Regions from separate parts of the Peribacillus sp. NPDC097264 genome, predicted to be linked through region 3. Evidence: predicted binding sites of a transcription regulator. Region 3 holds the regulator's gene; each other region holds the start of a gene.
The links. Region 3 encodes LexA, which represses DNA repair genes until DNA is damaged. Its sites were predicted from a motif close to CGAACATATGTTCG; they were not measured.
Positions count from the first base shown of each region.

Region 1 (7,832 bases), on a different contig from region 3:
TGATTTCAATTCTTTCCAACGTTTTTATCTCAGAATGAAGGTACTGAACCTTGATTCCTATATCCTTCAGGTAATCTGTTAAATCTTCGGACATCTTTTTCGTCAATGTCGTAATTAATACCCGTTCATCCCGTTTAGCCCGTTCCTGAATTTCACCTATCAGGTCATCAATCTGCCCTTCAATCGGTCGCACTTCAATGGTAGGATCAAGCAATCCAGTAGGTCGGATAATTTGCTCGACCATTTCCGGCGTATGTTCCAATTCATATGGTCCTGGAGTTGCCGAAACGAATATGGATTGATGGACTTTCTTTTCAAACTCCTCGAATCTGAGTGGGCGGTTATCTTTCGCAGAGGGTAGGCGGAATCCATGGTCCACCAATACCTGCTTCCGAGCCTGATCGCCATTGAACATGCCGCGGATCTGTGAAAGGGTTACATGTGACTCGTCGACAATCAATAGGAAGTCTTCCGGAAAATAGTCAATCAAGGTGTAAGGTGTAGCTCCTGCGGGGCGTAGGGTTAAATGACGGGAATAGTTCTCGATACCCGAACAGAAACCCATCTCCCTCATCATTTCCAAATCGTAACGGGTCCGTTGCTCCAATCGCTGTGCTTCAAGAAGCTTTTCATCTTCACGAAGTTCTGCCAATCGTTCTTCAAGTTCCGTTTCAATATTTTGAATCGCCACATTCAGTTTCTCTTCACGTGTGACGAAATGGGATGCCGGAAAGATGGCGATATGTTCCCGTTCACCAGTGATCTCGCCAGTCAGGGCATCGACTTCCCGAATCCGGTCAATCTCGTCCCCGAAAAACTCGACCCGAACGCAGTGTTCATCTTTTGAGGCCGGGAAGATTTCAACTACGTCTCCGCGGACCCTGAACGTTCCACGTTGAAAGGCAATATCATTTCTCTCATATTGAATATCTACAAGTTTATGCAGCAGTGCATTTCTGTCTATCTCCATACCAGTACGCAGCGATACCACCATCTCCCTGTATTCTTCCGGGGAACCTAACCCATAAATACAAGATACACTGGCGATGATGATGACATCTTCCCGTTCGAACAAAGAGGATGTCGCCGAGTGGCGGAGTTTATCGATTTCATCATTGATACTGGCATCTTTCTCTATGAAAGTATCAGTGGAAGGCACATAGGCTTCTGGCTGATAGTAATCGTAATAGCTGACAAAGTACTCAACCGCATTATTGGGGAAAAACTCTTTGAACTCACTGTAAAGCTGCCCTGCCAACGTTTTGTTATGGGCAATGACAAGGGTAGGCTTATTGATTTGTTGGATGACATTGGAGACAGTGAATGTTTTCCCTGTCCCTGTCGCACCAAGCAGCGTCTGCATACTCTTTCCTTCTTTTATGCCAGCAACAAGCTTTTCTATCGCCGCTGGCTGATCTCCCTGTGGAGAATATTTTGAGACTAACTCAAACGTTTCCTTCACCAAGCATGGCCTCCTACTGAATTAGTTTTATATGAAAAAAGGGATATGATTTATTCCTTCTATTTATTCCGTTTAAAGAACTATATATACACATTCTACCACAATATCCTCAAAACAAACCACCGAAAAGCGAACAAACATTCTGTTTCGCGTTTTATAACCTAGCAGGTCAAAGAGTCCTTTTCATAGAAATCGAGACAAAAAAAGCACCTCTATAAATTAGGCGCTCTTGGCTGTTCGTTTCATCATTCTTTTTGATAACCAGAAACCCACCGTCAGTGATAGTGCATCAATGATTATTAATAAGTTCGTATGTGTATAACCTTTATATGCGGAAGCGGCGATCAATGCAACCGTTAGTATAAGACCTACAATATAGTTATAGGTGACCCTTGAAAATAGCATGACTAGAAGACCGGGTAATAGAAGGGCTGAAAGAAATTTAATCATTTTTTCATCTCCTTTGTAAGAGAAAAATAGAGTAGTTACAGTTTAAATGATTCCTTGTTTTTTTGCCAATCTATTTCCTGCAAAACGAACAAGCGGTATACAAAAGGGAAACCCCCTTCAAGGAAGGGAGTTCACTTTTTACATCCTATTAATATGGATCGGCGTCATGACCTTTTTCGACCGCTTCCCCTGGATTGTCCGTACCACCCATTGGTTTGGAAGACTCAGTATGTTGGGAAGCTGCCGCTAATCCTTCTTTCAAACGGCGGCCATAATCTTTATCGGCCTCTTCAGCAAGTGCAATCATCTTCTCTTGAATGCGTGGATCGGCAGGCGCGAGTGCATCCACTAGATTGGAGATCAATTCGTCCCTTTCCCAATCCTCGAATTCACGATACGTTTCACCTGCTTGTTTGGTGTTGCTTTGGCGGTCTATCGTTTCACGGACCAGTTTGCCCTCCACAAATGGGGTATACTCTTTACCCGTTTGCTCAGCCTCTTTCAATCCTCCTACAGTCGATGGTTCGTAGTTGATATGAGGACTTTGGTTTCCTCTACCCACTTCATACTGCATTTGGCCGCCCGTTTGATTGGTCGCCGTCCGTTTTTTCGGTGCATTGATCGGCAGTTGCAGATAATTTGCCCCTACGCGATGACGTTGTGTATCCGAATACGAGAATGTGCGGCCTTGGAGCATCTTATCATCCGAGAAATCCAATCCATCTACAAGGACTCCCGTTCCAAAAGCAACCTGCTCGACTTCGGTGAAATAATCTTCCGGGTTCTTATTCAAAACCATCGTGCCGACATGCAGCCATGGGAATTGGTCCTTTGGCCAAATCTTCGTATCATCCAATGGATCGAAATCCAGTTCAGGATGGGCATCATCACTCATGATCTGTACATTTAAATCCCATTCTGGATAATCCCCATTTTCGATTGCTTCATATAAATCCTGTGTAGCATGATTGAAATTCGTCGACTGAATCTCATTCGCTTCTTTCTGCGTCAAGTTTTTGATCCCTTGCTTTGGTTCCCAATGGTACTTGACCAGGACTGCTTCCCCCTCTTGATTCACCCACTTATACGTATTGACCCCGGAACCTTGCATCATGCGGTAGCTAGCCGGAATGCCCCAAGGCGAAAATAAGAAGGTGATCATATGGAAGGTTTCCGGAGAACTTGAGCAGAAATCGAAAATCCTTCTGCCATCCTGAATGTTTGTAACAGGGTCGGGTTTGAAGGCATGGATCAAATCAGGAAATTTCATGGCGTCGCGGATAAAGAATATTTTGAGGTTGTTCCCTACTAAATCCCAGTTTCCATCTTCCGTATAAAACTTAACGGCAAATCCACGAGGGTCACGTAATGTTTCAGGGGAGGTTCCCCCATGAATGACCGAAGAAAACCTGACGAAGACCTGTGTTTTTTTACCCGCTTCTTGAAAGACCTTTGCTCTCGTATATTTAGAAACCGGCTCGTCTCCCGCCTTGCCTGTCGGAACAAAATATCCATGTGCACCTGCACCTCGTGCATGTACCACCCGCTCCGGAATCCGCTCTCTATCGAAGTGACTCATTTTTTCCAGGAAGTCGTAGTTCTCTAATGTACTTGGTCCCCTGTTTCCAACAGTCCGGATGCTTTGATTATTCGTTATGGGGTGCCCTTGTCGGTTGGTCAGGGTTTCTTCCGATTCATTATTCGTCTCTTTGGATTTATCAGACACTAAATTTCCTCCTTTGTAAATATCATCCATCACCCCAACTAACATCCCCAATTCCTCAAACTTCACTCATATTAATTCAAAATTCTTCAATTAATGTAAATTACGTTCTAATTACCTACAAAAAGTTCCAAAAAACACCTACTAATTGACGTGAGTATATTGTACTATTATTAATGAATCTCCTTCACACTATCGCCAATGATACCGATAAAAATCATGGAGATTACTCCAATGAAGGCATCTCCGCAGTATATGTGCACTTATATTCACTTACCAAGGGTTATTCTTACCCAACCTCTGGATGAACCATAGCCATTCGATTATTTCAGCATAATTTAAAGGAGCGAGCTTTAATGAAAAGAAGAATAATCACCCTATTTGCAGCAACCTTGGTTTTTTTGACGATTTTCTCGTATCCACACGCCACCGATCAAGTTCAGGCCGCTTCCAAAACGGCCAAAGTTACAGCTAGTTCCCTCCATATAAGAGAACAACCTAAGACCACCGCAAAATCTCTGGGCTTAATAAAAAAAGGAAAAGAAGTGACGATCTCTTCACAAAAATCCGGATGGTCGAAAATCAAGTATGGAAAAATAACTGGTTGGGTTTCCACCACGTATTTGGACGAGTTAGGTTATGTGACAGCTTCCTCGTTAGTATTAAGAAAATCAAATAATACAAGCAGCAAGTCTCTCGCAACCTTACCTAAAGGAACCGCCGTAGAAATTAAATCGACCAAAGGCAATTGGCTACAAATCTATGCATCTTCCAAAAAGAAAACCGGTTGGGTTTCTAAAACATACATAACTAGTTCCAAGCCTACAGCCACCGCTAAACCGGCAGCTGTCAGCACAACCAAGTACTATGTTACAGCCAGTTCATTGTATGTCCGTAAGTCTGCCAATACCACGTCAAAGAAGCTGGCGACGATCAATAAGGGCGCTGCCGTTACCTATATTAAAAAATCGGGTAACTGGGCAAACGTGAAGACGGCTTCCGGCGTGACCGGATGGGCTTCCTTAACCTATCTATCTAAGAAAAAACCTACTGCATCTCCTTCAGCCGTTAAGGAAACGACTTACTATGTAACAGCTGCCGAGCTATACGTAAGGAAATCGGGTAACTCAAAAGCAGACAAAGTCACCACTCTAAAAAAAGGGGAGGCTGTCACGCTTTATGAAGAGAAAGACAAATGGGGAAGAATCAAAACGGCTTCCGGGAAAACAGGTTGGGCTTCCCTTACCTATCTAGCAAAAACCAAGCCGAAAGAAACAAAACCAGTAACAACCACACCACCTAAAGTAGAAGCACCTACAAAAGAAGAACCTGTCAAAACCAAGCCAACCAAATACTATGTCATTTCCGACTCGTTGAACATTCGCAATGGACCTTCGGCAACGAATAAAATACTAGGGGCCGTCGATAGAAGTGATAGTGTCATAGTGACGGAAACACAAGGAGATTGGGGCAAGGTCGAAACACAATCCGATTTGGTAGGATGGGCCTCCCTCACGTATCTATCGAAGACCAAACCGAGTGATGGATTTAAAGGCAAAGTGATCGTCCTTGATCCGGGGCATGGCGGGTCTGACCCTGGGGCATCCGGGAAAAATAATCGGGAAAAGGATTTAACTCTTTCCACGGCTAAAAAGCTGAAAGCCAAATTGGAGGAGGCCGGTGCAAAAGTCGTCATGACACGAACAGGCGATACGTATCCCTCTTTAAGTAAGCGAGTGGAAATCAGCCAAGCGAACAAACCCGATGTCTTTATCAGCATTCACTATAATGCTGGTCCCAGCTCAGCCAACGGCATTGAAACATTTTATCTAGCATCGAATGTCAATGAAAAAGAGCTCGCACAAACCGTACAAGCTGAAATCATTAAAGAAACAAAATTGAGGGACCGCGGTGCCAAAACGGGGAACTTCCAGGTCATCCGGGATAACAAGCAAGCTGCGATATTACTAGAATTAGGGTTCATCTCCAATTTGGAAGAAGAAAAGCTCATTGCCACGAGCGCCTATCAAGACACGGCCGTCACTGGTATCTTTAATGGGTTGAAGAAATACTTCAATTTATTTTAATGAATCAAAAAAGCTTTGGAGGGATTTACCTTCCAAAGCTTTTTTTAGAAATTCAAGAAACCGCATACCCAGTTTTGCAATCAGGAATGTTTCCCCTTTATAATTAAGAGTGGATTATGATAAAAATTTTAAAAGTGAGGTGCCTTCATTGAACATATTAGGAAAATTAAGCAAAATGATGACCGGAACAATCAGCCGTTGGGTTGTCATCGCCATCTGGATTATTGCGACAGTGCTGTTAACCTTCACTTTGCCGGCAGTGAACGATAAAACGGAAAATGTTCCTACTGATTTACCCGCAGACTCAGATTCTGTCGTAGCGGATGAACTGATAAAAAAAGAATTCCCTAATTCCTCAGGGATACCTGCCTTGCTTACATGGCATCGGGAGGGTGGACTGACTGATGCAGATTTAGCTGAGATTCAAAACCTTTCCAAAGAGCTTACAGAAAGTCCCTTAAAACAGCAATCCTTCTTACCTCCTCTTCATAATGCTCCACTGCCCGCACTAAAGGGCTCTGTTTCTGAAGATGGTACGACTTTCGTACAGCCCCTCTTCTTTGAGGAAAGTGCCGGGACAGCCGTTTTAGAAAAAAATATTGAACGCATCAATAAGTTAGTGACCGAACGCGTCGGTACGGACCCTTCAAAGGTTAAAATCGACTCTGAAGATCTGTCCCTTCGTGTAACGGGTCCTGTCGGGATTTCCGTCGATGCGACTGGATTATTTGCCGGTGCCGATATTCAATTACTACTGGCGACGGTTATACTCGTTCTTGTCGTCTTATTACTTATTTATCGTTCACCACTTTTAGCGATCATTCCATTAATCGGAGTCGGTTTCGCTTACCTTGTCACAAGTCCTATCCTGGGATTCATGGCAGACCACGGCTGGATCACGGTCGATGCGCAGGCCATTTCGATTATGACCGTATTGCTTTTCGGGGCGGGAACCGATTATTGTTTATTCTTGATATCCCACTACCGTAGTGAATTGAGAAGACACGAAAGCAAACGAGAAGCCATGATGGCTGCCTTTAAAGATTCTTCAGGCGCCATTGCGATGAGCGGTCTGACGATTGTCGTCTCCCTATTAACATTGCTCGTGGCTCAATATGGTGCTTATCATCGTTTCGCCGTACCATTCAGCTTATCCATATTAATCATGATGATTGCTGCCTTAACTCTCGTTCCTGCACTACTTTCTGTTTTCGGCCGGGCCTCTTTCTTCCCGATCGTTCCACGTACACCCGAAATGGAAGAAGCACGCGCGAAGAAAAAGGGCAAACCCGTCAAGATACACAAAGAAGGCGGACGCATTGGAAAATGGATTGGGAATATCGTTACAACAAAGCCATGGACCGTCATCCTTACTTGTCTGATTCTTTTCGGCCTTTTAGCTGGCTATTCATCACAAATAAAATATTCCTATGATATCCTCTCTTCATTCCCAGAAGACATCAACTCTCGTGAAGGATATACCGTCATTTCCGATGCCTACTCTCCTGGTGAACTTGCACCGGCAACAGTCGTCGTCGATACGGATGGTAAGGATATCGATTTAACGGATTCCCTGAAGGATATGAGCCTGATTGGAAGTGTCTCAAAACCTGTAAGGAGTGAGACCAATAAGGATTTACAATCCTATGAAGTCAAATTCAATATCAACCCATACGATACGAAAGCCATCGACGCCATTTCAGATATACGCAGTTCCGTAGAAAAAGAACTGAAAGAAGCGAAGATCTCATCCGTTGATGAAAAAGTATGGATTGGCGGCCAGACAGCCGAGCAACACGATAAACGCGAAACGGTCAAGGCAGATGAATTCTTGGTTTTCCCAATCATCATCGTCTTGATTTCATTGCTACTGTTAGCCTACCTTCGTTCCGTAACAGCCATGGCTTATTTAATGGGAACGGTTATCCTTTCCTTCTTTGCCGCTATGGGCTTAGGCTGGATCATCCTTCACCACTTCATGGGTGTGGATGCAATTGAAGGCACGATTCCGTTGTATTCATTCGTATTCCTTGTCGCCCTAGGGGAAGACTACAACATCTTTATGGTATCGAGCATATGGCGCAAGAAGAAGACGATGCCAATCAAGCAA
Region 1 is NZ_JBNNSR010000001.1:265,278-273,109, forward strand. Features, by position in the region: gene uvrB (excinuclease ABC subunit UvrB) at 1-1,462, opposite strand, end outside; gene ACQKL0_RS01350 (DUF2198 family protein) at 1,682-1,912, opposite strand; gene ACQKL0_RS01355 (catalase) at 2,061-3,668, opposite strand; gene ACQKL0_RS01360 (SH3 domain-containing protein) at 3,992-5,722, shown strand; gene ACQKL0_RS01365 (MMPL family transporter) at 5,898-7,832, shown strand, end outside.
Region 1: a site for LexA is predicted at 1,593-1,606, ahead of uvrB (excinuclease ABC subunit UvrB). Genes of this name have one in related genera too.

Region 2 (7,832 bases), on a different contig from region 3:
GTTTACATAGTTAAAGGAGATGCCTTAACTTTAATTGATACGGGGGTTAAAACCGTACAATCAAAAGAGGCACTGAATGCTGGACTTGGGGAATTAGGGCTGCAACTATCTGATATTGAACAAATAATCTTGACGCATCATCATCCAGACCATGCTGGTGCACTCGATTTCTTCGATAAGAAAGTCCCGGTGTATGGTCATAAAAACAATCAGCGGTGGCTGACTCTAAGCGATGAGTTCCTTGACACCCATAATTCTTTCTTTCTAGACTTTGCAGGGAAATTGGGCGTGGCTGAAGAATTGAAACATAGATTGACCCATGACAAAGAAGAAATCCAATTCCTTAGTAAAAGGAACATGCAAGCACATTTGGCTGAGGGTGACGAACTTCCGGGCCTTCCAGGATGGCGAGTGATCGAGACTCCTGGTCATGCGCAAAGCCATGTTTCCTTTTATCGGGAGAGTGACGGCTTAATGATTGCAGGAGACCACTTACTTGCAAGAATTTCGCCTAATCCATTAATGGAGCCACCCTTGATTGTGGGTGGCGTTCGTCAACGGCCATTGCTTCAATACAATGCCTCCCTTCAAAAACTATTAGACTTTCCGATTTCTAAGGTTTATTCAGGACATGGGGGAGAAATTGATGGAGAGAAAGTGTCCGATTTGATTCGATATAGATTTGAGCGACAGCATAATCGGGCCATGCAGGTGAAAAGCATGCTCCAAGAAAAACCTTTAACGGGATTTGAAGTGTGTCAGCGTCTCTTCCCAAAAGTTTATCGTCAGGAAGTCGACTTGACACTCTCGGAAACGGTCGGTCAGTTGGATTATCTGGAGGATTTGGGTGAAATCGAATTGGAAATGCAATCGGGTGTCATTTTATATTCAAGTGCGACGACAGTTTCTAAGGGGATAATCTATTGAGTAAATTAAGCAGGAAAGTCATTGTCATTACCGGGGCTTCGGGAGGAATTGGAAAGGAAATTGCGATTCAATCTGCCCGACTTGGGGCAAGACTCGTTCTTTTGGCAAGGAGCCTGGATAAATTGCAGACTCTGAAGGAGAGCCTGACCAGCCAATACGGGGTCGATGTTTTTGTATGGAAGTTGGATGTTTCCGATACAGAACAAGTGGAAAGGGTCTTCGTTGACATCCACGACCAGGTCGGCACCGTGGATGTGTTGGTCAATAATGCCGGGCACGGCACGTTTAAAGAAGTCCTTGATACGGATTTAGAAGAGAGTAAAGGGATGTTTGCTGTCAATGTAATCGGCTTGATGGCCTGTACGAAGTTTGTGCTTCCACATATGAAGCGCAAACAAGCGGGCCACATCATTAATATTGCGTCACAGGCAGGGAAAATTGCAACACCTAAGTCCACACTTTATTCAGCCACTAAATTCGCGGTGCTTGGTTATTCGAATGCTCTCCGGCTTGAATTGATGGAAGACAACATTCATGTGACCACCGTCAATCCTGGGCCAATCGAAACCAACTTTTTTACTATAGCGGATGAATCCGGGACATATATGAAGGGCATTAAGAAATTCATGCTTAAGCCTGAGGATGTAGCAGCCAAAATCGTTGCTGCCATGCTAACTAATAAACGGGAAGTCAATCTGCCCGCCTGGATGAATATGGTGAGTAAGTTTTATACCTTGTTTCCAAGAATCACTGAGACCGTTGGGAAAAAAGCATTTTTTAAAAAATAGATACTTCTAAATATAAGTGAAGATTACTATTTTAATAAGAAATTAAGGGGAGTGTCATCTGACATTCCCTTTTTTTTGAATTTATTTGGATTAACTTTCCATTTTATGTAACCATTTCATTGGTAAATTCGTCTGTTTTATAGGAGGGATTTTGTATGAAGCTCGTTATGGGAAAGTCTTTTATCTTTTTATTCCTTTTTTTCATTCTGGGAAGCTGTCAATCCTTCTCTGAAGAGCAACCCCATAAGTCCATTGGCAAGGGAGAAGAAGGATTCATTACAGATTTAGATGATAAGCGGATTCTGATAAAAGGGACGTATTACAAGGTGAAAAATCATACGTATATACAAGATGAACATGGGGCAAAGCTCAGTTATTCAGACTTGGCAATCGGGATGAAAGTTAAACCATGGTACGGTGGAGAGGTCGAAGAATCATTTCCTTCGAAAGCGGATGCAGAATTGATACGGATTTTAAAGGATGAAGAGAGTCTAGAAGAGCAAAAGGCCGTAACTGCTGCACTTGAGCATGTGACTAAAGCTCCTAGTCAGCGTTTCATGGTTCTTGAAATCATTCATTTCCCTTCCGAGCATGTATACAATATTGAAATGATGAATCGCTCCAACTTGGACGCATCATTTACTGTGACCGTAGACGATTCTACTGAAGAAATCTTATATCTAAAATAATAACAGGGCAGAATCAAATAGATTCTGCCCTGCTTCGTTTTAGTCTTATGTTTTTTTATAAAGTTTTTGCACCCAGGTATTTTGGCGCCCAATAGGAGTTATTCATATCGGTGATGGTAATTCCTTTAGAAGAGGAAGCATGAATGAACTGATTGTTTCCAATGTAGATTCCAGCATGGGAAACACCCGTCTTTCCAGAAGAAGTATCAAAGAATACAAGATCGCCTTTTGATGGCGTTGATACTTTCAATCCGGTATTCGCATAAAGCTGGGATGTTGTCCGTGGTAGGGTAATTCCTTGTGATTTTTGGAATACATAATAGATGAACCCCGAACAGTCAAATCCTGCTGGTGTCGTGCCAGCCCATTTGTATGGCGAGCCTATCAATGTTTTTGCATAATTAATCATGCTTGTATTATTGATATTATAAACACCGAGCGCATTGAAGGTATTTCTTCCTGCAATCCCATCGGCAGTCAATCCTTTAGCTTTTTGAAAGTTTTTTACGGCAGTTGTTGAATAGGTTCCGTAGTAAGTAGTCGATGAACCAGTATATGTGAAATAACCTTTAGTTTTTAATAGGGTCTGTAGTTGTTTGACATCACTATGTGTCATTCCGGGTCTGAGGGTTTGATCTCCAATATTTGCAAACGCCTGAAGTGGCGTCAGCATTAATGCAGAAGCAACAGCAGCTGAGGCAATCCATTTCTTCATGTATCTCATTTCCTCTCTCTATCTCTCTATTTTTCTTTAACAATATTATCCTACAATACCATTGTGACAATCAAACCAGTTTTTGATTACATTTTCATTACAAAAAATAAGTAGTAATACTTAGTGAAAATCAGCGAAATCGTTTTTCTTAAATAGTAAAAGGGTTAAAAGACTCGGTTCCCCTTTTGGGCAAGATACCAACTAATTATATTTATAAAAACTAGTTGGATATAATGGATTACTTTTAAATTAAAGGGTATTTATGGGTATTTAAAAAGTTCCCATAAAAAGGTGGAAATTTGTCATGAAACTTCCATTGAATGCGAACGTTTATTCGTTTAGAATGAGGGATATAATATAAACACGAACGTATATTCTGTATAGGGTGAAGAAAAAATGGATTATAGCATGATGCCGAAACAATCAATTATGTGTATTGATATGAAAAGTTTTTATGCTAGCTGCTCAGCGGTCATGCATGGATTGGACCCGCTCGAATGTTATTTGGCAGTGGTGGGTGATAAGAATAGGGAGGGGAGCATTGTGCTTGCGGCTTCTCCAAAGCTAAAGAAGGAATTCGGTATAAAAACCGGTTCCCGGAAGTTTGAGATACCGAAAGATCGACGCATTCTAGTCGTTGAACCCAAAATGGCCACTTATTTGAGAGTTTCGACGGAGATTACGCGCTTGTTTCACCGCTATGTTCCAAAAGAAGCGATTCATGTATACAGTGTGGACGAAAGTTTTTTGAAAGTTGATGGAGCGGCTTCTTTATGGGGGGATGCCTGGAATATTGCCAGGAAAATAAAAGATGACATTGAAAGGGAATTACAGATTCCAAGTGCAATCGGGATTGGGCCGAACATGCTGATGGCGAAGCTTTCTCTTGATCTCGAGGCCAAACATACAGGAATAGCTGAGTGGACATATGAAGACGTACCAGCTAAGCTTTGGCCGATTTCTCCGCTTCGTGAAATGTGGGGGATAGGAAGGAGGGTGGAAAAGACCCTTCATGGCATGGGAATATTCACTGTCGGGCAACTTGCCAATTATGACCTTCAATTGCTTGAAGCGAAGTTCGGGATTATGGGCAATCAGCTTTATCATCATGCCTGGGGAATCGATTTGTCAGATCTCGGGGCGCCGATCATCGAGGGGCAGGTCAGCTTTGGTAAAAGTCAGATTTTACTCCGTGATTACAAGGAAGAACACGAGATCAAGCAGGTTATGGTAGAAATTTGTGAGGAAGTCGGAAGAAGGGCTCGTACCCATAGGAAGGCTGGACGGACGATCAGTCTGAGCATTGGTTATAGTAAGGATGAGTTTGGCGGTGGGTTTCATCGCTCCCGTTCGATTGAGGAACCGACAAATATCACAATGGAATTGTATAAAGTCTGTCTTGAACTTTTTCATGAAAACTATCATAAGCAAAAAACGGTTCGTAGCGTTTCGGTCACACTCTCGAATATTGTGGATGATAATGAGATGCAGCTGACTTTATTTGATGCTTCACGGTGGAAAAAGCGGGAATTGAGTTATACCGTTGACCGCATTCGACATAAATATGGTTCAAAATCACTGTTGCGCGCGGTTTCGTATACGAAAGCCGGGACGGCCGTTTATAGAAGCGGATTGCTTGGCGGGCATAAGGCTTGACAAAGTCGTCAGAGGAGGAAAAAGAATGATTCATGATCGGGGGCGTATCAAATGGACATCCATGATGCTACCGGAACATGTGAAGATGTTGCGGGATTGGGTGGCGGAGGATAGCCATGAAGCAAGACGCATTCTCGATGAACAGCAGTTTGAAGAAATGAATGCTGTGATGGGGGAAGCGATGGAAGAAGGTAGAGAGGTCATGATTGCCTATTATGACAGAACCCGATACCAGCTTTTAATCGGAAGCATTCATTATTATGATGAATGCTTGCAAAGACTTCATATTATTGACCATTTTCAGCAACCACATTATATTCAACTTTCCCATATAGCGGATGTAAGATTGATGGAATAAGAATGGTGGGATTATCCCCATGGATGCACAAGAGTGCGGGAAAAGGACAGGGGTCCTTTCATCGTTTATAATGGGGGAATGGAACGAATAGGGGGAAATGAGATGTACATTGTATGGACAGATAGAGCAGCCGAAAAACTTTCCGATAAAATACAGGGAAAAGAAGGACATTTACAGTTGAAATATGATACAGATGGCTGTGGTTGCGTAGTAAGTGGCGTGACAGCTCTTTGGCTCGTTGACGAGCTTGAGGAGGATAATCAAAAAGTGGAGACCAATGGAGTTCCCCTTTATGTCGAAAAATCTAAAATGATTTTTCTCGATGATATCATGACAATAGACTTTGTGGTCGAAGCAAACTGCTTTCAGCTAAAAAGCCCGAATCAAATCTTGAATCCAAGGATGAGTTACTTTAATAAACTCTAAAAAAAGCAAAGGGAGAATCCCGATAGTCGTGAGATTCTTCCTTTGTCTATTTCAATACAAGCTGTTCGAGAAATTGGTCGATCCGTTCCTCATATTCCTTGGGATTAGCATTATATGATTGTGCGTGAGCCCCGTTTTTTGCGAGGTAAAGTTGTTTTGGTCCTTTTTTTGCTTCATATAATTCAAGTGTCATGGAAGCGGGAATGAAAGTATCAGGTTCACTATGAATGAACAGCACTGGTTTTTCGATAGTACTAATGAAATCTATCGGTGATACTTCGTTCGTCCAATATCCATCACGAAGTTTGATGAACATGCGCCCAAGTGGAAAGATGCTCCAGGTTGGAAAAGGGATTTCCATACCGATTTGATGTTGAATTTGCTTTTCAAAATTGGAAAATGGACAATCGGCAATATAAAAATCTGCTCCATCTTCAAGCATGCCCGCATATAGAAGAAGGGTCACAGCCCCCATGGATTCACCATGAATGCCGAAGAAAAGGTCTGAACCTTTACGTTTTTTTAACTCGTCAATCACGGCTTTCAAGTCGAATTTTTCATAATGTCCATAGCTGCTTGTTTTCCCACCGGAGTCTCCATGACGACGGTGATCATAGATGACCGCATTGAATCCACGCTTAAGGAAAATGTTCATGTACTTGATCGAGTTCGTTTTATTTTCTGTCACGCCGTGAGCAATAATGATCCACTTATTCGTAGGATGCGGTTCAATAAACATGCATTTCAAGGAATACCCAGATGGAGAAGGTACCCAGATTTCGCTTTTAGGCAGGGTATCAAAATCCTCTTGAATGAACCGTTTAGCCAAGACTTCACGATATTTGATGAAATCATCTTCCTTCTTCTTCATGTACATGAGCCGATTAGAAAAATAAATACCGATGCCGACCATATACGTCAAGATGCCGGCAATTGCGAGACCCCATTTTTTCATGGTGAACCTCCTTGTTTTTAGTTTATTTTACCATGTTGAAAAATAAGAAAATACTGTTAAGAAATCGTCACGGGTAAAACCGGAGTCATGGTATAATAATGTATAATGTCAGGGGGTTTTAAGGATGAAAAAGAAACAGCCGCGCAATCAAAATCAAAGTAAAAAGCAAGATAAAGAAGCATCGTCATCATTGAAACTTGGTGATATGCTCAATCAAGATATCATGTCGCAGCTTCGCCAAAAACAAAAAGAATTAAACGATGCGGAACAAGAGAAGAGAGCAGCAGAAGAAGAAAAGAAACGTCAAGAAAGAAAACAGCGTGAGAAAAATAAATCATTCGAAGAGCTGTTGGGTGAAAGTGATCTTAACTGGAAAAACTATAAATGATTTTAATGAAATCGGGATGTTTATTATGACCCGACCAAAAAAACGATAAATGGAAAGCATCTTCGTTGGTACCCATATACTTATAACGGGGATGTTTTTGTATGAGGAAAATGACATGGAACAAATTAAATTCCTTCGTAATTCTGTTTGGACGGCCGAATCGCTTTATTTTATAAAGCATAACGATTATATTAAAAGTAAGTTTGATAGGTACCCGCTTATCGAATGGACTACTATTAGTTGGTGATGAAATGGAAAAAAGAATAGAATCTGTACTGGAAAATCAACTATGCTTCCTTCTATATGCAAATTCGAGGGAAATGACCAAGAAGTATAAACCACTACTTACCAAACTTAACGTAACGTATCCTCAATATCTCGTTCTGCTTTTACTATGGGAGCAAGACACGCTTACAGTGAAGAAATTAGGGGAGTTACTTGCACTTGATTCAGGAACGCTCACTCCCATGTTGAAACGGATGGAGCAGAATGGGCTCATTGTTCGTGAACGGTCCACTAAAGATGAAAGGTCTGTCATGATTCAGCTGACTCGAAAGGGACTTGATTTAAGGGAAGAAGCCTGTTTCATTCCTGAACGCATTTCAGATATGTCCGGTGAAGATAAGCAAGTGGTTGAGGATTTGAAAGCGTCGCTGCTTCAACTATTAAAAACCTTGCAAGCACTTTGAAGGAATAGAAAAACGCCTGGGTTCACTTCAAACCCAAGCGTTTTTTTGTGAAATTGCTTTATTCTACTTCAATTTCAATGGCAACATCCACATTGCCGTTGATTGCTTTTGAATAAGGGCACATTTGGTGAGCTTTATGAACGAAAGTTTCAAATGAATTTTTATCGATTCCTGATCCCTTTACGACTAATGTTACAGCCAAGCTGTATTGATGCATATCACCCATCAATAAACTGACATT
Region 2 is NZ_JBNNSR010000004.1:113,817-121,648, forward strand. Features, by position in the region: gene ACQKL0_RS07605 (MBL fold metallo-hydrolase) at 1-927, shown strand, start outside; gene ACQKL0_RS07610 (SDR family NAD(P)-dependent oxidoreductase) at 924-1,715, shown strand; gene ACQKL0_RS07615 (DUF3221 domain-containing protein) at 1,871-2,404, shown strand; gene ACQKL0_RS07620 (NlpC/P60 family protein) at 2,460-3,119, opposite strand; gene ACQKL0_RS07625 (Y-family DNA polymerase) at 3,516-4,775, shown strand; gene ACQKL0_RS07630 (YolD-like family protein) at 4,801-5,133, shown strand; gene ACQKL0_RS07635 (iron-sulfur cluster biosynthesis family protein) at 5,236-5,559, shown strand; gene ACQKL0_RS07640 (alpha/beta hydrolase) at 5,606-6,514, opposite strand; gene ACQKL0_RS07645 (YqkE family protein) at 6,639-6,902, shown strand; gene ACQKL0_RS07650 (MarR family winged helix-turn-helix transcriptional regulator) at 7,154-7,591, shown strand; gene ACQKL0_RS07655 (Ohr family peroxiredoxin) at 7,650-7,832, opposite strand, start outside.
Region 2: a site for LexA is predicted at 3,443-3,456, ahead of ACQKL0_RS07625 (Y-family DNA polymerase). Genes of this name have one in related genera too.

Region 3 (7,832 bases):
TTCCTAGCTTCCGAAGAATCCAGCTATTCTACAGGAGCTGAATTCGTAATTGACGGCGGATTAACTGCACAATAATATAAAATGACACATACACACAGGTTGCCCCTTTTATCTTGGGGCAACCTATTTTTACATTTAACGCCCATTATGAATGGGATTCCTATCTATCACGTCTTTCCTTTCTGTACACTTAATAATCAATTTTTATATGGGCCTGGTCCCCTCACACAAAAAACCCCCTTCTCTGGTAGATTTCGTCAGAGAAAGAGGTTTCGGATCGCGATGAAAGATAAAGCAAACAAAAATTTATGATGAAAGATTACTCTGTAATGCATTTTATGATTTGCTCATCCTATAATAGCCATAATCAATCGATTAAAAATTAGTGCATAGCGATTTTCATGCTATTTATTTGGTTTGTTGTTTATTCATAGCACTCATCATTTGATTAATTTTCTTTTGGGACGGTTTCATACCCATTTGCATCATCATCATTTTCAACATTTGTTCGTTAATTGGCGGATTTTTCTTTAAGTAATCCATCATGTATTTACGAGCGATGAAAAATCCTAGCACTATTCCCAAAATCAATGCTAGTACGCCAACTAGAATGTAAACCCACATACTATTTCCTCCTTCATGTTGTCTAACATCAGTGTACTAGACCAAATATTATTATACAATACCCGCTAGCGAAAAGTCCCCCATTTAGACAAATTTTCTTTCTTTAATCGGTTTTAACCAACCATACTTTTCATGTTCAAAATCAATGGCTAGAAAACCTGGTTCGCATTTGCGAATACATTCAAAGAAAGCAGTCTCCGCTTCAACGTCACCTTCAGATTTAAGTATTATGGATTCACCCTCAATAGTTAAGGCCGCCTTGCTTGTTCCACTTGTTTTTTCTAAATAGTATTTACCGTTTTGCGACCAAAAATTCATCTTTTTCTTTAACCGCTGTTCAATAACAGCCTGCAATTGGATTACGGGAACTGTCTTGGTGACATATTCGATTTGTTTTTGCAAAATACTCCTTAGTCCACCCTTTGCTTGAATATACTCCAAAAACAAATTGAAGAAAAGCTTTTCCCTACCATAATAATGATGGGCGAATTCATCTTCAATCAAAAAAATCTGATAGGTCCTCATTTGCCTATACCTCCCTAGGATCTCAATTTACGAATAGATATTAAAACGTAATGTCTTTTGCCATGACCCTTTATAAACCTTTACCCATTTGACACATTTAATCGATAATTAATTATTCTTATTATATCTTGACAAAACAACAAGATATGTTGTTTGCTGGAGAAATTTTCATCTTTTTTTGTCGAATGGGATTTTTTTAAATAAGTCCTCATTTACCTGAAATATAAGAAAAACTGACACCTCATAAATAGGTGTCAGTCAGGTCTTACTCAATTATTTAACAAGCATCTCTTTCACACGAGCTACTACATTTTCAACGGTAAAGCCGAATTCTTTCATAATTTTACCGCCTGGAGCTGAAGCGCCAAAATGATTAATGGCTAAAATTTCACCTTCATCCCCTGTATAACGGTCCCAGCCAAATGGTGAAGCCATTTCGATAGCCAGACGTTTTTTGACAGCCGGGTTGATTACACTTTGTTTGTAATCCTTGGATTGAGTTTCAAAACGATCCCACGATGGCATGCTGATAACGGAAACTTCAATTCCTTCCTCCGACAATGCTTGCTGTGCTTCGACAGCTAGATGAACTTCAGAACCAGTAGCCAGTAGCAATGCATCCGCTACTTCTTTTTTAGCGTCTGATATAACATACGCACCTTTTAACACACCTTCATAAGCAGTTTCTGATGTGTTTTTGATTGTCGGTAACCCTTGTCGTGTTAACACAAGTGCCGTTGGTTTATCTTTAGACTCAATAGCGACCTTCCAAGCTGCTGCAACTTCATTACCATCAGCTGGACGAATCACACCAAGATTAGGCATGGCACGTAATGAGGCTAATTGTTCGATAGGCTCATGTGTCGGTCCGTCTTCACCAACAGCGATACTGTCGTGAGTGAATACATATGTTACAGGAAGTCCCATTAAGGCAGCCATTCGGATGGATGGACGTAGATAATCAGAGAATACGAAGAATGTTCCACCGTAAACCTTGATGCCACCATGTAGCGTCATCCCATTCAATGCTGCTCCCATAGCGAATTCACGTACACCAAACCAAATATTACGTCCACTATAATTTCCAGGCAATAGATCTGTAGCACCTTTGATGGATGTATTATTTGAACCTGCTAAATCAGCTGAACCTCCAATAAGGCTAGGTAGTTTTTTCGCTAATGCATTCAATACTTCTCCACTGGAAGCACGCGAAGCCAATGTCTTGCCTTCTTCATAAACTGGAATTTCTTGATCCCAGTCTGCAGGTAGTTCACCTTTTATAGAAAGCTCCAGCTGTTCAGCGAGCTCAGGGTACGCTTCTTTATATTTATTAAATAATTCATTCCATTCTTGTTCTTTTTTATTTCCAGCTTCTACGCAAGCTTCATTAAAGTGTGCATATACTTCATCCGGAACATAAAAGTCTTCTTCGAATGTCCATTTGTAAGCTTCTTTTGTCAACTTCATTTCATCAGCACCTAGAGGAGCACCGTGAGCAGCAGACTTACCAGAGCGGTTAGGAGAACCATAACCAATCACTGTCTTCACTTCGATTAAAGTTGGACGAGCTTCATCAGTCTTTGCTTCGTCAATGGCTTTTGCGATTTGTTGTAAATCGTTGCCGTCTTCCACTCTCAGATACTGCCAGCCGTATGATTTAAAACGGTCTGCTACACTTTCACTGAATGATTGGCTAAGATCTCCATCAAGAGAAATATCGTTTGAATCATATAAAACGACAAGTCTTCCTAGTTGAAGATGCCCTGCTAAAGAAGCTGCTTCAGCTGAAACGCCTTCCATTAAGTCTCCATCCCCACAAATACTATATGTATAATGATCAACCACATTATAAGAATCACGATTGTAGCTTTCAGCCAAGTGACGTTCTGCCATTGCCATACCTACAGCCATTGCAATCCCTTGGCCAAGTGGTCCAGTAGTGGCATCTACTCCAGCAGTATGTCCGTATTCAGGATGCCCAGGAGTTTTACTTCCCCATTGACGGAAACCCTTTAAGTCATCCATTGTCAAGCCGTAACCTGATAAATGCAGGAGACTGTATAATAGCATGGAACCATGTCCTGCCGATAAAACAAAACGGTCTCTATTAAACCAATCAGGATTTTTCGGGTTATGATTCATATAATCAGTCCACAGCTTATATGCCATGGGAGCTGCACCCATAGGCATGCCTGGATGACCTGAATTAGCCTTTTCAATTGCATCGATCGATAATGTACGAATTGTATTAATAGAAAGTGCATCTAATTTATCTAACATGTGTAAAACATCCCTTCCTGTAGTGTACCTCTTTATATTATATTGACTAACTTAATATCACAACTAAAATAACCATTTCTTGCACAGCTAATTCAATTTTCTACTAATTAAGGATTTACCAAGGTTAGGTTAAACCAAAAAAGAGAATACATACATCGATGCATTCTCTTTTTTCACTTTACATTCCTCATGAGTAATCCTAATTATGGGGCCATCATCAGTCCTTATTGGTTAATGTAAACCTTTTTTTTCTTTAATATTTTTTATTTTTTGAGGCGTGACATCATTACCTTCTGGATCGATAACTTTAACATTTTCTAACGTATCAGCCATTGAACGTCTAAATGTCTCCAAATACTCACTTCGTAAGGAAGTTTGCTCTTTCGCCTCTTCTACAGTTAAGCCCTCTCCCTTAGCTTTTTTAGAAAGTTCATTGATACGGGCCATTTTTTCTTTTGATAGCATAATTTTTCTCCTTTATATATACGGATATTGACATGGTATTAAAAAAAAAGTGAAATTACAAGTTCTATGATTGATTCTCCGGTGTACCTTGCTGGTATTCCAAGAATCTGCGGTGTACCGTTGCTTTTGACACGTCATAGCCAAAGCCTCTCAGTGTTGCCGCAATCTCGGCAAAAGTTAATCCATTCGAACGCAGTTTCACAATTTCTTCTATGGGTACTTCTTTACGATCCCTGCCAGTGGAGTTTCTTTGGTTCTTCAGGTTTTTCTGGGGGCGGTAGCCATTTTCAACGGCCCTAAGCATACCACGTTTAATTTTCAGGTTATGTAGTTTGCGTTGATATTCTTCTACAATACCAACAATTTGGATAACCATGGCATCAGAGTCCGATAACTCTAATTCACCATCATGAGAAAGTGTGAAAATCTTCACTCCTTCTTTAAGTACAACATGAAACAAGGCAATTTTAGCATTTCCTCTTCCCAACCTAGTTTCATCTTGAATCAGGAGAACATCCGCTTCTTTTGTCTTAAAAAGATCAAGCATGTCAAATATCCCGTCACGGTTCAGTTCGTAACCACTTGCCTGCTCTCTTATTATTGAAACGACTTCCATGTCATTATGTTCTGCTAACTTTACTAATTCCTCTTCCTGCCTAGCTAGCGAGGTTTCCTGTGTTTCTTTTTCTGTACTTACCCGACAATAGATGACTGCTTTCATATGAACCTACCTTTACTGCTTACTAGCCAAACTTTGGACTACTTTTTCACTTTCAACTGGTATGACAATGATTTGACCTGCCTTAATCGTATCCGCCCTTACACCGTTATACTCTTCTATCCAACCAATGAATTCTTTTTTTGTCAATTCGGTTTGACCATATTCTTCTGAAATCTCCCATATAGTATCACCTTCGTTAATTTCAATCGAAAGGAAATCCTTATTTTGATTACTATCTAATGTGAAAGAGAATAAAATAGACAAGATAAATACAAATCCTGCTAATAGAATCGTATAGATATTATTTTTGCAAAATGTCTTCATTAATATCCCTCCATAGCGAATGTACGTTCGTTTTTAGTTGATAATTGAATTATAATACGAACGTTTGTTTCAGTCAACAACCAAATTCGAACTTATGTTTGTATAGCATGGAGAGCCATGCTATAATATAGCAAAGAATTATAGAGAAGAGGTGCGTATATGACTAAACTATCAAAACGGCAGCAGGATATTCTTGATTTCATAAAAGATGAAGTTCGTCAAAAAGGTTATCCACCTTCCGTTAGAGAGATTGGCGAAGCTGTGGGACTTGCATCAAGTTCGACTGTACATGGACATTTATCTCGTTTGGAAAGCAAAGGCTTAATCAGACGCGACCCGACTAAACCAAGGGCCATTGAGATTTTAAATATAGAAGAATCTAATAACATTCCAAAAACAAACGTAGTTAACGTACCACTTCTCGGAAAAGTAACCGCAGGTATGCCGATAACTGCCATTGAGAACATAGAGGAATACTTCCCTCTTCCTGAAAGTATGGTTCCACATGATGATCATGTGTTCATGCTTGAAATTATGGGTGAAAGTATGATTGAAGCAGGAATTCATGATGGAGATTATGTCATTGTAAAACAACAAAGCAATGCCAATAACGGAGATATCGTCGTGGCCATGACGGAAGATGATGAAGCCACCGTTAAACGATTCTTTAAGGAACCGGATTACATACGGCTTCAGCCGGAAAACTCCAATATGGAACCTATCATTCTAAGAGATGTAACCATTCTTGGAAGAGTGATCGGGCTATATAGGCAAATTCACTAAAAGCGCACAAATTGCGCTTTTTTTATTTGTTTTAAGTCTATGTATTACATCCTATGTATATGACAGAAGCAATATTATAATATTTTACTAGAGAGCATTGAATAACAAACCGAGTCAAAATAACAAGGTATAATTCTTTTATATCCGGTGAAATTAAGTTCAATAGACATTTCTTTTTGAAAGTGGTGTTACTATGGATTTTCCGACGATACATACGAATTTTTGGGATGCTGTAATGGCTATCCCAACTATCATGATTTTGACCCAAATTATAAAGTTTCTCTTTCCTATCCCCCGAAGTTACGTACCCACTATTGCGTTATGTCTTGGTTTAATCATTTCTATATTCATAAGCCATCGGCATAACTTGACTACCGGGATTTTTATGGGATGGTTTTACGGATACGCCAGTATCGGTAATTACGCCGCACTTAAAACAGCTTTCGTATCCTTTAGAAACTCTGATAATCATTCGGATTGAGTAAACACTGATCGATCCTTTAATCGAAACCTCTATTTTTTTACGCAAAAAAACTGTCCAGTATTGTTGAACAGCATTTTCAAGCAATAATGGACACATATAGATCAGCTTTCTCTAAACCATCTACACGTGATTCTGGAAAATTTATTCAATCGTATACCCTCTGCTTTCTACCTCCATCTTGTATTTCTCATGATAATGGATACAATGAACACTACAATTATGGCACCCAGTAACGCAGGCACAATGTAAAACCCTTCTGTTTCAGGTCCGATTGGCCCTAATATTGCAGTACCAAGCCATGCTCCAACAAATCCAGCAATGATATTTCCAATAATTCCACCCGGCATATCCCTTCCTAAAATCAGGCTTCCCAGCCATCCAATTATTCCACCAACAATTAACATCCAAATTAGCTCCAAAAATAACCACCTCCTTTCTCTAAAATTTATGAAATTTTTTTATTAATAGAACAGACTTGTGACTAATGAAAATCACTTAAGCTCCTCAGGCAATAAACTTATCGGCTGCTTATATACTTCTACCTATATAGGTACTATAAAAGGCCGCCCTAAAAAGGGTGGCCTTTAGTGTTTGATCTTCCGTTCTCCCTACCACAAAGAAAACCATCCAGTAAGAATGGTTGAAAATTATTATTTGGTTATAATAATAAATGCCGCCAGATAACTGCAATTATCTGGCGGCACCACATGGTAAAAAAGAAAACAATTAAATTGCTTTCTATACTAGAATAAGTATTTTGGCTTCTTTTGTCGATATGACAATATTCCTATTTTCAATTATTTACACTATTTCCTACCATACTTTTTTAATATTTCAACCTTTATTCATCATCATTTTTTCTACACAACCATTTAAAATTGGATTTTCATAACTTATTGAAGGTTCTTGCAATTCGAAACCCCAAATCATTTACTTAATGGATTATATATCAAATGAACGGTGCGTTTTCAATCCAACGTGATTAAAGGGCTCTAATATATACCTCATTACCTATTTATGCCATTTCAATAGTCCTGTATTTCACAAAAACGGGATATAAACACCACTTATTATGAACTATTATTAAAATACACTAAATATTCTTTACAACTGCTCTAAGAAAAGTTATTATACTATAATAAAAGGAGGAGAATGTATGTCATCAATAAATAAACAGAAAATTTTGGATAGCATTCCTCAAAAAGGTTTTTTCGGAAACCCTAAAGGACTATTCACTCTTTTCTTCACGGAGTTTTGGGAGCGCTTCTCCTATTATGGTATGAAGGCCATTCTTGTATACTATATGTATTATGAGGTATCTAAAGGTGGATTAGGTCTTGATGAAAAAACATCTCTAGCCATTGTATCCATCTATGGATCGTTAGTATATATGTCCGGAATTATTGGTGGCTGGTTAGCCGATAGGATTTTCGGAACATCGAAAGCCGTTTTTTACGGCGGTATATTGATTATGCTTGGTCATATTGCACTTGCCATACCGGGCAGCATTTCCATGTTCTTTGTTTCCATGATACTAATCGTTATAGGTACAGGTCTTTTAAAACCAAATGTATCCAGTATTGTTGGGGAGCTATATGCAGAAGACGATAACCGTCGAGATTCTGG
Region 3 is NZ_JBNNSR010000002.1:188,406-196,237, forward strand. Features, by position in the region: gene ACQKL0_RS03555 (glucose 1-dehydrogenase) at 1-75, shown strand, start outside; gene ACQKL0_RS03560 (YneF family protein) at 409-624, opposite strand; gene sirA (sporulation inhibitor of replication protein SirA) at 709-1,149, opposite strand; gene tkt (transketolase) at 1,423-3,429, opposite strand; gene ACQKL0_RS03575 (DUF896 domain-containing protein) at 3,661-3,894, opposite strand; gene ACQKL0_RS03580 (YneB family resolvase-like protein) at 3,959-4,615, opposite strand; gene yneA (cell division suppressor protein YneA) at 4,628-4,939, opposite strand; gene lexA (transcriptional repressor LexA) at 5,099-5,722, shown strand; gene ACQKL0_RS03595 (hypothetical protein) at 5,916-6,203, shown strand; gene ACQKL0_RS03600 (GlsB/YeaQ/YmgE family stress response membrane protein) at 6,374-6,610, opposite strand; gene ACQKL0_RS03605 (peptide MFS transporter) at 7,363-7,832, shown strand, end outside.